Regions from separate parts of the Leucobacter rhizosphaerae genome, predicted to be linked through region 1. Evidence: predicted binding sites of a transcription regulator. Region 1 holds the regulator's gene; each other region holds the start of a gene.
What was found. The regulator HrcA, encoded in region 1, represses chaperone genes, less so after heat shock. The targets are predictions, from matches to a motif close to TTNGCACTCGNNNNNNNCGAGTGCNAA.

Region 1 (4,237 bases):
TCGAGGTGCGCAGCACGGTGTCGCCGAGTCGGAGCACCGCGGCTCCCGAGGATTCCAGCGCGTCGAGTTCGGCATCGGTGAAGCCGCCCTCGGGGCCGATCACCACGAGCGTCTCGTCGGTCGGGGCGCACTCAGCGCGTCGAGTGCGCGACCACTGCGCCAGGGTGCCGATCCCTCGCGGGTGCAGCACCACCACGTCGACGCCCGGCTGCTCCGCGCGATTGCGGAGTCCGGCGAGATCGATGGGGTCGTGCACGCGCGGGATCCAGGCACGCAGCGACTGCTTCGAAGCCTCCCGGGCGATGCGCTGCCACTTCGCGACGCCCTTCGCGGCTTTCTCCGCACCGCCCGCACCGTCCCAGCGTGACACCGAGCGCTCCGCTTGCCAGGGCACGATGTCGTCGACGCCGAACTCGGTCGCCTGCTCGACGGCGCGTTCGTCCCGGTCACCCTTCGCGAGCGCCTGCACGAGCACCAGCCGGTGCTGCGCCGCGGGAGCGCGATCCACCGATGCGAGGCGCACCGCGAACCGGTCCTTGGCAACGTGCTCGACCGTACCTGAGGCCTGCGCCCCGTGCCCGTCTCCCACGAGGATCTGCTCCCCCGCGCGCAACCGGCTGACCCGCACCGCGTGGCGCGCCTCGTCTCCCGACACCTCGACGAGGGTGCCGGGCTGCCACGCACCGGCCTCCTGCGCATCGACGAGGTAGAGGTTCGCCACGCGCGGTCAGCCCTGACGGAAGAAGCGGTCGCGGATCTTGCCGAAGAAGCTCTGCTGGAATTCGCCGAGGTGCGGCGGGGCGTCCTTGCGCAGCGTGGCGAGCTGGCGCACCAGATCCTTCTCACGATTCGAGAGCTTCTCGGGGGTGGCGACCTGCACGGCGATCTTCAGGTCGCCGCGCGAGGTGGAGCGCAGGGCCTGGATCCCGCGCCCGCGCACCGTGATGACGTCGCCCGACTGGGTGCCCGCGGGAATCTCGACCGAGACCTCACCGTCGAGCGCCGGGACCGTCGACTCGGTGCCGAGGATCGCGTCGGTCATGGCGAGCTGCATGGTGCAGAGCAGGTCGTTGCCATCGCGGCTGAAGACGTCGTCGTGCGTGACACGGAACTCGATGAACAGGTCGCCGTTCGGTCCGCCGCCCGGGCCGACCTCGCCGCCGCCGCGCATCTGCAGCCGCGTGCCGGTGTCGATCCCGGACGGAATGTCGACCGGGATCGTGCGGCGCTCGCGCACCCGACCCTTGCCGGCGCACTCGACGCAGGGGTGCTCGATGACCGTGCCGTAGCCCTGGCAGCTGCCGCAGGGGTGCATCGTCACGACGTTGCCGAAGAGCGAGCGGACCTGGCGCTGCACCTGCCCCTGCCCGTGGCAGACGTCGCACGTGACCGGGTGGGTGCCGGGCTGGCAGCACGTGCCCTGGCAGGCGCCGCACAGCACCGCGGTGTTGATGGTGACCTCGCGCTGCACGCCGAAGATGACCTCCTCGAGGGTCACGTCGACCCGGATCATCGCGTCGTCGCCGCGCTCCGAGCGGGATCGCGGGCCGCGCTGGCCGCCGCCGAATCCGCCGCCCCCGAAGAACGTCTCGAAGATGTCGCCGAAGCCGCCCATGTCGGACTGGCCGCCGCCCATGTCGTAGCGCTGGCGCTGCTCGGGGTCGCTCAGCACGTCGTAGGCGTGGGTCACGCCCTTGAAGCGCTCCGACGCCTCTTCACTCGGGTTGACGTCCGGATGCAGTTCGCGGGCGAGCCGCCGGTAGGCCTTTTTGATCTCTTCGGGAGTCGCCTCGCGGGTCACCCCAAGGGTCTCGTAGTGGTCGGCCACTGATGTGCTCCTCAGATTGCTGGTGTTCGGGTACGTGCGGACGCCGCGATGCGCGGCGGTGGCTATTGGTCTTCGCCGAGCAGGCGATTCAGGTAGCGCGCGACGGCGCGCACCGACGCGATGTTCCCCGCGTAGTCCATGCGCAGGGGGCCGAGCACGCCGAGTCGGGACACCGAGGTGCCCTCCGCCTCGTAGCTCGAGGCGATGATCGAGGCCTCGGAGAGCCCGTAGGGCTCGTTCTCGCGACCGATCGAGGCGGACACGTCGCGCTCGTCTTGCACCAGCTCGTCGAAGAGGCGGAGCAGCGTGACCTGCTCTTCGATCGCCTCGAGCACGAGCGGCAGGCTGCCGTCGAAATCACCCGGACGCGACAGGTTCGCCGCGCCGGCGATCGCGATCCGGTCACTCCGGTTCGCCTGCATCTGGGTGCTCACGGCGTCGAGCACGGCGGTCACGAGCTCAGACTCGCCCGGTTGGGCCCAGTCCTCGACGGAGGCCTGCAGGCCGATCACCCCGGCGGCCGCGGCGTCGACGTCGCGCCCGACCGTCACTCCGGCGATGCGCTCGCGGAGCCCCTGGACCCAGGCCTCGGTCACCCGGGACGCCGGGAGCCGCGCCATCTGCTGCTCCACCACCCCGCTGCCGAGGATGAGCACGCTGAGGATCCGGTCCTCAGCCACCGCGACGAGGTCCAGGTGGCGCACGACCGTGCGCCGCAGCGACGGGTACTGCGCGACGGCGACCTGGTTGGTGAGCTGCGAGAGCAGCCGCACGGTGCGGGACATCGCGTCGTCGAGATCGGCGGCCTCGCCGAGGAAGCGCTCGATCGCCGTGCGCTGCGCGACTGTGAGCGGTCGGATCTTCGCGAGGGTGTCGACGTACAGGCGGTAGCCCTTGTCGGTCGGCACCCGGCCGGAGGACGTGTGCGGCTGCGCGATGAGCTCGTCTTCTTCGAGGAGCGCCATGTCGTTGCGAATCGTCGCCGCGGACACGCCGAAGCTGTGCCGGTCGACGATCGCCTTCGAGCCCACCGGCTCGTTCGAAGAGACGTAGTCGCTCACGATCGCGTGGAGCACGGCGAGACTGCGTTCGGAAACCACGGCTCCACCCCTCCTCGTCACGACCGCGCCGGGCATTGGCACTCGATCAGTCTGAGTGCCAAGTCTAGCGCAGTGCGGGCTGTGGGGACGGTCAGCCGAGGAGTCGGTGGACGACCGTGTCGGCGAGCAGCCGGCCGCGCAGCGTCGGCACGACCCGACCGTGAATGGCTGCACGACCGTCGATGAGCCCGTCGGCGATGAGTTCCGGGATCGCCCGTCGCTCGATCTCGCTCAGCAGGTCGGCCGGCAACCCGTCCGCGATGCGCGTCTCGAGCAGGATCCGCTCGTCGCGAACGGCCTCCGGAGAGAGGACCTCACGGGCGTGCGCGGGTGAGATCCCCCGGGCGATCCGCTCGGCGTACGGTCCCGGGTGCTTCACGTTCCACCAGCGCACGCCGCCGATGTGGCTGTGCGCGCCGGGTCCCGCGGCCCACCAGTCCTCCCCCGTCCAATAGGCGAGGTTGTGCCGCGAGCGGGTCTCGGGAGAACGCGACCAGTTGCTGATCTCGTACCAGCTGAAGCCGGCGCGACCGAAGGCCGCATCCGCGAGCTCGTACATGTCGGCGTGGAGATCCTCATCGGGCTCGGGCACCTGGCCTCGGCGGATCTGGGCCGCGAGTTTCGTGCCCGTCTCCACGATCAGCGCATAGGCCGAGATGTGGTCCGGCTCCGTCGCGAGCGCCGCCTCGACCGAGCGCTCCCAGTCGGCGAGGCTCTCTCCAGGCGTGCCGTAGATGAGGTCCACGCTCACCTGCAGACCGGCATCCCGCGCCCACTTCGTCACGAGCCGCACCCGCTCGGGTGCGTGGGTGCGGTCGAGCGTCCGCAGCACGTGCGGCACCGCCGACTGCATGCCGAAGCTGACCCGGGTGAAGCCGGCCTCGGCGAGGGCGTGGAGGTACGCCTCGTCGACCGAGTCGGGGTTCGCCTCGGTCGTCACCTCGGCACCGTCGGCGAGCTCCCAGTGGCGGGTGATGCCACCGAGCATCGCGGTGAGGTCGCTCGCGGGCAGCAGGGTCGGGGTGCCACCGCCGAAGAACACCGTGGAGACCGGCCGCTCGGGCAGTCCCACCCGCGCCATCGTCGCGGCGCCGAAGGCGAGTTCCTGCTGCACCTGGCCGGCGTAGTCCCCCCGGCTCGTGCCGCCGAGCTCACTGGCCGTGTACGTATTGAAGTCGCAGTAGCCGCAGCGCACCCGGCAGTAGGGCACGTGCACGTACACGCCGAACCGGCGGTCCGCGGCGCCCTCGAGCACCCGCTCAGGGAGCGCGCCGTCCTCGGGTGCGGGATCGCCGTCAGGCAGAACGCT
Region 2 (4,237 bases), 1.3 Mb from region 1:
CGCGACGAGCCCGGCGAGGAATACGAGCGGGATGCTCGTGGCGATCCGCTGGCGCGGCAGGCGCTCGACGATGAACCCGGTGAGCCAGGCCGCGAGCGGGAACGCCACGAGGTAGCCGACCGTCGGCCCGGCGAACGGGGCCAGGCCCGCGGTGCCGCCGGAGAAGACCGGCAGGCCGGCGGCGCCGACCGCGAGGTAGAGCAGCACCGCCAGCAGGCCCCGGTTCGCGCCGAGCACGGCACCGGCGAGGATGACCGCGAAGGTCTGAAGGGTGAGCGGTGCGGGACCGAGTGAGATGCCGGGGATGATCGAGCACACCGCGATCAGCGCGGCGAAGGTGGCGATGAGGGCGAGATCGGTCGCGACGTTGCGTCGGCGGGGCGGGGCGGGAACGGCGGCGGTGCCGGGGGTGTCGGCGAGGGTCACGGTATCTCCTGGGTGGGTCGTGGGGCGGGTCGGGGATCCTGGGTCGAGGCGATGCTGCAGTGCAGACCCCTCGGATCCCGCCAACCTGAACAGTGTTCTGGTGAACGGTGTTCAGGTTAGCGCTAGACTGGGGTGATGCGCAACAGCCGAGCCGACGTCGTCGCTGCGGCGCTGCGGGTGCTCGAGGTGCAGGGGCTCGAGGGATGCTCGATGCGTCGGGTGGCGGCCGAGCTCGAAGTGCAGCCGAGCGCGCTCTACCACCACGTGCCGAACAAGCAGACGCTGCTCGCGCTCATGGCCGACGAGATCGTCGGGGGAGTCGGCGAGCCGGCGTGCGCCGCGGCGGGGTCGGTGAGCCCGGGCACCGGGGCTGACGCCGGATCGTCGGTCGAGGGATCGTCGGGCGCGGGATCAGTGGCGGCCGGATCACCGGGCGCAGACCCTCGGCGGATCTGCCAGGCGCTTCGGGACGCCATGCTCGCCGTGCGCGACGGGGCCGATGTGGTCGCGACGGCCTCGGCCTTCCGCTTGGGCGCGTCGGCGGTGGAGAACCGGCTCGCCGCGCTCGTCGGCATCGACGGTGCGCGAACGCTCCTCCTCTACACCTTCGGGCAGGCGCAGGCCACGCAGACGCATCGTCAGGCGGCGGCGTTCGGTGCGCTGCTCACCGGCAGCGGACCGGCACCGGCAGCGGCCGATCGGACGGACGTCGATCCGGAACCTGCGGCCGCAGCCGATGCGGAGCCCGAGCCCGGCATCGATCCCGCGCTCGACCTCGATGCGTCGTACGCGCGGGGGATCGACCTGATCCTCGCCGGACTCGGTGCGACGAAAGCGGCGACTAGCCCTCGCCGTTGAGCTTCTGGATCTCGCGGTCGATCGCGCTGTCGGAGATCGGTTTGCTGCCCGGGCCGTACGCGCCGATCCCGGTGAAGAAGAGGGCGATGGCGAACCCGATCATGGGCCAGGTCGGCCAGTAGTAGGTGCGGTAGCCGCTCATGAGCCAGATGACGTTCATGATGATGGCGATCACGCCGAAGACCAGCAGCAGGTTCCAGAAGTCCCGCTTCGCCTTGATCCGCTTGCGGGCGACGTCCCTGATGTCCTCGTTCATGCCACAAATGTAACGAACATCCGGCGTGTTGACTACTGATTCGCGGTGCCTCGCGGTGCCTCGCGGGGGCGGAGTGCCCGGCGCGTGTGCGATCCGGACCCCGGATTGTTAGCCTGTGAGCATGACGGAGCCGAATCGGCAGTCGCGCGGGATGGCGCTCGCGGTCGTCGTCGTGGTGCTCTCTGCTCTCGGGATGCTCATGACGATTGCGACGCTGGCTGACCAGTCGTCGTGGGGCGCGGCGCTCGTCGTCGGCATCCTCGGCCCCATCGGTGCGATCGTGCTCGCCGGACTCGGGGTCGTGGCGGCGACGCGGGCGCAGCGCACCGGAGTGCGGGTGACCGCGGGGGTCGGGATCGCGCTCGCGGCCGTAGGGCTTGTGCTGTCGATGCTGCTCTGGGCGCCGTAGGGGGCCGGGGCTATGCGGGGTCGCCGGATCCGGGATCTCCCGGCGCCGGACCTGTGATCCCCGGGCTCCGGGCTCTCAGCGCGAAAATGCCCCCGCGCCACATCGACGGAGCACGGGGGCGGGCCTCGCACCTGAGAGCTGCGCGACCGGGCTCCACGTTACTGAGGCCGTGTTTCGGGGTGATGACCTGTCGGTTACGCGGGCGGGTGTGGGATCGGCGTGCGTGAGACGATAGCGATATGGCGTCGACGTTCACCATCACCACAGAGGGGCCCATCGATGTCGACGCGGTGTTCTCGCGCTCGCTCGACATCGGTCTGCACATCAGGTCGATGGCGCACTCGAACGAACGTGCCGTTGGAGGTGTGACGAGTGGTCAGATCGGTCTCGGTGAGTGCGTCACGTGGAGGGCACGCCACTTCGGCGTGTGGTTTACCATGACGTCGCGGATCACCGAGCTCGAGCGGCCTCACCGCTTCGTGGACGAGCAGGTTTCCGGACCGTTCAAGATGTTCCGCCACGAGCACAGGTTCGAACCCACGTCGGCCGGGACGCGCATGACGGACACGCTGACCATTGCGTCGCCGGTGTTCGGGATCATCGCGGAGCGCCTCGTCTTGGTGCCGTACCTCAGGCGGCTCATCACGGCTCGGAATCGGGTGGTCGTGGCGATCCCGGACTGAGCGCAGCCGGCTTCATTGAGCGAATGTTGAGGATTCACACTTAGCACTCTCAGGGTTCGAGTGCTAATCTATCTTCACTTGAGTCAACATCACTCAAGTTTCAGCAATGGAAGGAGATTGATTCAGTATGGCATCGTATTTTGACCCTTTCACGGAGCTCAACCGCCTGACGGGGAGCGTGCTCCAGGACCGATCCGCACCTCGCGCCATTCCGGTGGACCTCTACCGTGAGCCGGAACGCTACGTGCTGAACGCCGACATGCCTGGTATCGACCCCGGGAGCATCGATATCGATATCGACGGCCAGCTCCTCACCCTCCGTGCGCACCGGACCAGCAACACTGCCGAGGGTGTGAAGTGGCTGTCGCGCGAGCGGCCGGGTGGCAGTTACCTTCGCCAGTTCAGTGTCGGCGAGGGAGTCGACACCGAACGCATCAGTGCGTCGTATGACAACGGCGTCCTCAGCGTCATTCTGCCGCTGAGTGAACGGGCCAAGCCGCGAAAGGTCGCTGTCGAGTCGACGCCGCGCTCGGCGGATGCATCACTCGTCGCCTGACACGCACCCCTCGATCCAGGTGGGTGGGGCTCCGTCACCGGGGCTTCATCCGCCTGGAGCGATCCGCATGTCGGTTCCCGACAGCGCCGTCCTGCCGCGACCGGTCGCCGGCCGACGAGACGCAGAAGGGGATCCCGCGGGCGCGATGCGGGCCCCGCCCAGCGCCCGGACGCTCCGGCCACACGGTCGATCTGCAGCACTGCTCAGAACAGGGTGTTCTTGTCCTCCATGCCGCGCATCTCGTCGTAATCGAGCACGAGGCAGCGGATCCCGCGATCCTCGGCCAATGTCCGCGCCTGCGGCTTGATCTCCTGGGCCGCGAAGATGCCCTGCACGGGGGCGAGCAGCGGATCCCGGTTCATGAGCTCGAGGTACCGGGTGAGCTGCTCCACGCCGTCGATGTCACCCCGGCGCTTGATCTCGATGGCGATCGATCCGCCGTCCGCGTCGCGGGCGAGGATGTCGACCGGGCCGATCGCGGTCATGTACTCGCGGCGCACGAGGGTGTGGCCGTCGCCGACGCGTTCGATCTGCTCCGCGAGGAGCTCCTGGAGGTGGGCCTCGACACCGTCCTTGATGAGTCCGGGATCGACCCCGAGGTCGTGCGAGCTGTCGTGGAACACCTCGAACAGAGAGACCACGAGCTTGTCGGCGGTCTTCTTGTGCGTGACCTCCCACGCCTCGACGATGCCCGCGGCGACCTGATCCTCGTCGAGATCGAGCGGCGCGAGCGTGCACGGCGGGCTCATCCAGTTGAGCGGTTTGTAGGAGCCGCCGTCGGAGTGCACGAGGATGCTGCCGTCGTTCTTCAGCATGAGCACCCGCTGCGCGCGAGGCAGGTGCGCGGAGAGTCGCCCCGCGTAGTCCACAGAGCAGTCAGCCACAACGATTCGCACCGGTTCAGTGTAGTCGGTCCGGCCGCGCGACGGGCGCGACCTCGCTTCCTGGCGTGAGCGATTTCTGGAGTGATGTGGCGTGTCTTCACCAGAAATCGCTCACGCAAGGAGGCCCAGCTCACGCAAGGAGGCGCAGCTCACGCAAGGAGGCCC
Region 3 (4,237 bases), 670 kb from region 1:
GCTTCTCGATCTTGTGCGTCGCGAAGATGTCTGCCGCGGCCTCGCGCGAGATCCCGGTCGGCGCCGTGATGAGCGGCATCTTCGTCATGGCGTCGGCGACGCGCACCTGGCTGCGATCCTTGGGATCGATGAACCGCATGTCGCGGTTCGTGATGATGCCGAGCAGCACCCCGCTCTGATCGACGACGGGCAGCCCGGAGACGCGGTACTCGCCGCACAGCGCGTCCACCTCGGCCACGGTCGCGTCGACGGAGGTCGTGACGGGGTTCGTGATCATCCCGGCCTCGCTGCGCTTCACCCGGTCGACCATCTCGGCCTGATCCTGGATCGAGAGGTTGCGGTGCAGGATCCCGAGCCCGCCGTTGCGGGCCATCGCGACCGCCATGCGCGTCTCGGTCACGGTATCCATCGCGGCGGAGATGAGCGGGATGCTCAATCGAATGCGCCGGGTGAGCTGGGTCGAGGTATCGGCCTCGCTCGGGATGACGTCCGTGTGCGCCGGGAGCAGCAGCACGTCGTCGTATGTCAGACCGGTGAACGCGAACGGGTCACGCTGTTCCATAAGACCTCGCTAGGTAGATGATGAGCGGGTGAGTCTGGGCGCCGGGGTCTGGCGCCCCTCTGCGGATCAGTCTAAGGGAATCGGACCGGTCGCCAACTGTGCTTGCGGCGAACGACGCAGCTGGCGCACCATGTCGATGATCAGCAGCACGAGCGCGATCCAGACGGCGATGAACCCGATCCAGCGACCGAGGGACACCTCCTCGTGCATCACCAGATAGCCGTACAGGAACCCGAGGATCGGGGTCAGGAACTGGATGAACCCGAGATATGACAGCGGCAGGCGGCGCGCGGCCTCGCCGAACAGGATCAGCGGCACGGCCGTCACGACGCCGCTGCCCAGCACGAGCAGCAGCACCCCGGGGCCGAAGGTGTGCGCGGTGAGGCCCGCGGTGGCCGCGACGATGATCATCTGCACGATCCCGACGGGCAGAGAAACGAGCGTCTCGACCGTGAGGCCGGTGATCCCGTCGACGTGCTCGCCCACGTGCTTGTGCACGGCGCCGTAGAGGCCGAAGGTGACGGCGAGCGCCACCGCGATCCACGGGAAGGCGCCGTAGGCGATGGCCGCGATGACCACACCGATCGTCGCGATCACCACCGCGGTCCACTGCAGGCGGGAGAGGCGCTCCCGGCGGACGACCACGCCGATGAGGATCGTGAACAGCGGGTTGATGAAGTAGCCGAGCGCGGTTTCGATCACGTGCCCCGTCATGACCCCGATCACGAAGATCTGCCAGTTCGCGTACAGCAGGATCGACGACAGCGCGAACCACCCGAGCAGCTTGGGCCGGCGCACGATCGCCATCACCTGCGACCAGCGGCTCGTGACCGTCGCGAGGATCGCGCAGAACACGAGGGTCGCGCCCACGCGCCACGGAACGACCTCCAGCGGGCTCACCATCGCGATCAGTCCGAAGTAGAAGGGGAACGCACCCCAGATCATGTACGCGGTGACGCCGTATCCCAGCCCCGCCCGAATTCGCTTCACCGAGACAGTCTACTCGCGTGGACGGCCCCGTCCTCACCCCCGCGGTCACAGCAACGGGGCCGCCGATCCGAAGATCAGCGGCCCCGTGCAGCACCCGTGGTGCGGAGCTTAGCGCTCGACGATCGCGAGGATGTCGCGAGCCGACAGCACGAGGTAGTCCTCGCCGCCGACCTTGACCTCGGTGCCACCGAACTTCGAGTAGATCACGACGTTGCCGACCTCGACGTCGAGGGGGATGCGGGTACCGCTATCCGAGACCCGACCGGGTCCGACCGCGACGACCTCGCCCTCCTGGGGCTTCTCCTTGGCGCTATCGGGGATCACCAGACCGGAAGCGGTGGTCTGCTCTGCCTCGACCTGCTTGATAACAATACGATCTTCGAGCGGCTTGATGGCGACCGACACAGTTGACCTCTTTCCAAATTGCGAAGTGGATCTCGCGCCCGCCCAATGCGAGCACGCTTGCTCCGAGTCTATGGCTCCGGTTGGCACTCTCGCAAGGGGAGTGCCAACCGGCGGGCGTGGAATCGCCGAGAGCGAACACCCCTGCGGTGCATTCCCTTCGCCGCCCCGCGGAGCGGCCTGGATAGGATGGACGAACACGCCCGACCCTGGAGGAAGCCATGTCCACACCGAACGCCCCGCAGCAGTTCCCCGGCACTCCCGGCATCCCCGGTGCCGACCAGCCGTTCACTGCGGACCAGTCGCCGTACACGGGCCAGCCCGCGGCACCGGTCCAGCCGAGTTACCAGCCGAACGCGGCGCAGTACCCGCAGCCGAGCTACCCGGCCGCCTCGACCGCGACCACACTCGACAAGACGAACACCTTCGCGCTGCTCGCGATCATCTTCGCATTCCTCTCCCCCATCGCCGGCATCATCTTCGGGCACATGGGCCTCAGCCAGATCAAGCGCAACGGCGACGCCGGCCGCGGGATCGCGCTCACCGGGCTCATCATCAGCTACGCCTACTTCGTGTTCCTGATCATCTTCATCGTGCTCTACATCGGCATGATCGCGGTCATGATCGGATCGCTGGGCGCGCTCTCCTCGGGTTACGATCCCTACTACTGATGTGACCCCCGCACGCACACCGGCCGGGGCCGCGGGCCCCGCGCCGGGGTGGGAGTTCCTCGGCACCGATGCCGGCCTCGACGAGCTCCGATGGATTGCCGCCGAATCCCACCGCGGAGCGAACGGGCTGAACACCGAACTCCGCCGTCGCGGTCACCCCGCCGATCGGGTCGCGGCGCTCCTCACCCAGGCCGAGCTCCGCGTGCGCGCCGCGTCGAAGTTCGGCCCGATCGCGAGTGAGCTGCTCGTCACCCCCGCGGGCCTCGAGCAGGCGACCCGACACCGGGTCGCCGCGCATCACGCCGAGCGATTCCGCGCAGCGGGCTGCACCCGTGTCGCCGACCTCGGCTGCGGGATCGGTGCCGAATCCATGGCGTTCCTCGCGGCCGGACTCACGCCGCACCCCGTCGAACTCGATCCGCTCACCGCGGCCTTCGCCGAACACAACCTCGCGGCCGTCGCCGCCCGGCACGGGCTGCCGGCACCCGAGGTGCGCGTCGGCGACGCCGAACGCCTCGGCCCCGGAGACGCCGACGGGGTCTTCCTCGATCCCGCGCGGCGGACCGCCGGGCACCGCGACACCCGCAGGCTCGCGTCCCCCGACGACTACTCCCCCTCGCTCACCTTCGCGTTCGATCTCGCCACCGCCCACGCCACCGGCATCAAGCTCGGCCCCGGCTTCGACCGGGAGTTGATCCCGCCCCACGCCGAGGCCCAGTGGGTCTCGGTCGACGGCCAGGTCGTCGAGATGGCGCTCTGGTGCGGGGCGGCCGCGCGCCGCGGGGTCACCCGTTCCGCCCTGGTCCTCCGCTCGGAGTCCGGGATCGCGGAGCTGTCCGCGCCCGCAGACGCCCCGGACGCCGAGGTCCGCGACCTCGGGGAGTACCTCTACGAGCCCGACGGCGCGGTGATCCGGGCCCGGCTGATCGGCGACCTGGCAGCGCGCCTCGACGCCGGCATGGTGAGCCCGGCCATCGCCTACCTCACCTCGGACCGGCTGACCGCCACGCCGTTCGCGCAGGCCTTCCGGATCATCGAGACGCTCCCGTCGCGGGAGAAGGATCTGCGCCGCGCCCTCGCGGCGCGCGACATCGGCACCCTGGAGATCAAGAAGCGGGGCGCCGACGTGGATCCCGCGGCGCTGCGGAAACGGCTCCGCCTCCAGGGGTCGCAGCACGCGACCCTGTTCCTGACGCGCGTGGCCGGCCGGCACGTCGCGCTGCTCGCCGAGCGCTGCGTCGACGCGGGATCACCTGCTCCGTCTGCGCCGCCTGCGCCGCCCGGAAACGCCGAACCGGACCCCAGCTGAGCGCTGAGGTCCGGTCCGTGTGCCGTGCGGCGAGTGCTACTGAGCGTTCTCGAGCTCCTGCAGCTGCTGCTGCAGCTCGGGATCGCTGAGCGCGGCGCCGATGATCATGGCGACGACGATCATCGCGATGACCGCGAGCACGATCGCCAGCGCACCCGTGATGATACCGGTGAGGGTCATGCCCTTCGACTGGCCCTTCTTGCGGCCGATGATGCCGAGGATCAGGGCGACGATGCCGCCGATGATGCCAACGATGCTGATCGGCCACGCCAGCACGAGGCTGACGATGCCGACGATCATCGA

Region 2: the regulator HrcA is predicted to act here: its motif matches at 2,673-2,699, upstream of MUN76_RS11330 (Hsp20/alpha crystallin family protein).
Region 3: the regulator HrcA is predicted to act here: its motif matches at 2,038-2,064, upstream of groES (co-chaperone GroES).

What each region holds. Positions count from the first base shown of each region.
Region 1 covers NZ_CP095043.1:440,298-444,534, reverse strand. The annotation lists gene MUN76_RS02025 (16S rRNA (uracil(1498)-N(3))-methyltransferase) at 1-721, opposite strand, end outside; gene dnaJ (molecular chaperone DnaJ) at 728-1,828, opposite strand; gene hrcA (heat-inducible transcriptional repressor HrcA) at 1,891-2,928, opposite strand; gene hemW (radical SAM family heme chaperone HemW) at 3,020-4,237, opposite strand, start outside.
Region 2 covers NZ_CP095043.1:2,433,460-2,437,696, forward strand. The annotation lists gene MUN76_RS11305 (biotin transporter BioY) at 1-426, opposite strand, end outside; gene MUN76_RS11310 (TetR/AcrR family transcriptional regulator) at 562-1,284, shown strand; gene MUN76_RS11315 (2TM domain-containing protein) at 1,268-1,540, opposite strand; gene MUN76_RS11320 (hypothetical protein) at 1,662-1,949, shown strand; gene MUN76_RS11325 (SRPBCC family protein) at 2,189-2,632, shown strand; gene MUN76_RS11330 (Hsp20/alpha crystallin family protein) at 2,760-3,188, shown strand; gene nucS (endonuclease NucS) at 3,392-4,084, opposite strand.
Region 3 covers NZ_CP095043.1:1,112,881-1,117,117, forward strand. The annotation lists gene guaB (IMP dehydrogenase) at 1-562, opposite strand, end outside; gene rarD (EamA family transporter RarD) at 629-1,552, opposite strand; gene groES (co-chaperone GroES) at 1,661-1,957, opposite strand; gene MUN76_RS05055 (DUF4190 domain-containing protein) at 2,176-2,625, shown strand; gene MUN76_RS05060 (class I SAM-dependent methyltransferase) at 2,627-3,934, shown strand; gene MUN76_RS05065 (DUF4190 domain-containing protein) at 3,971-4,237, opposite strand, start outside.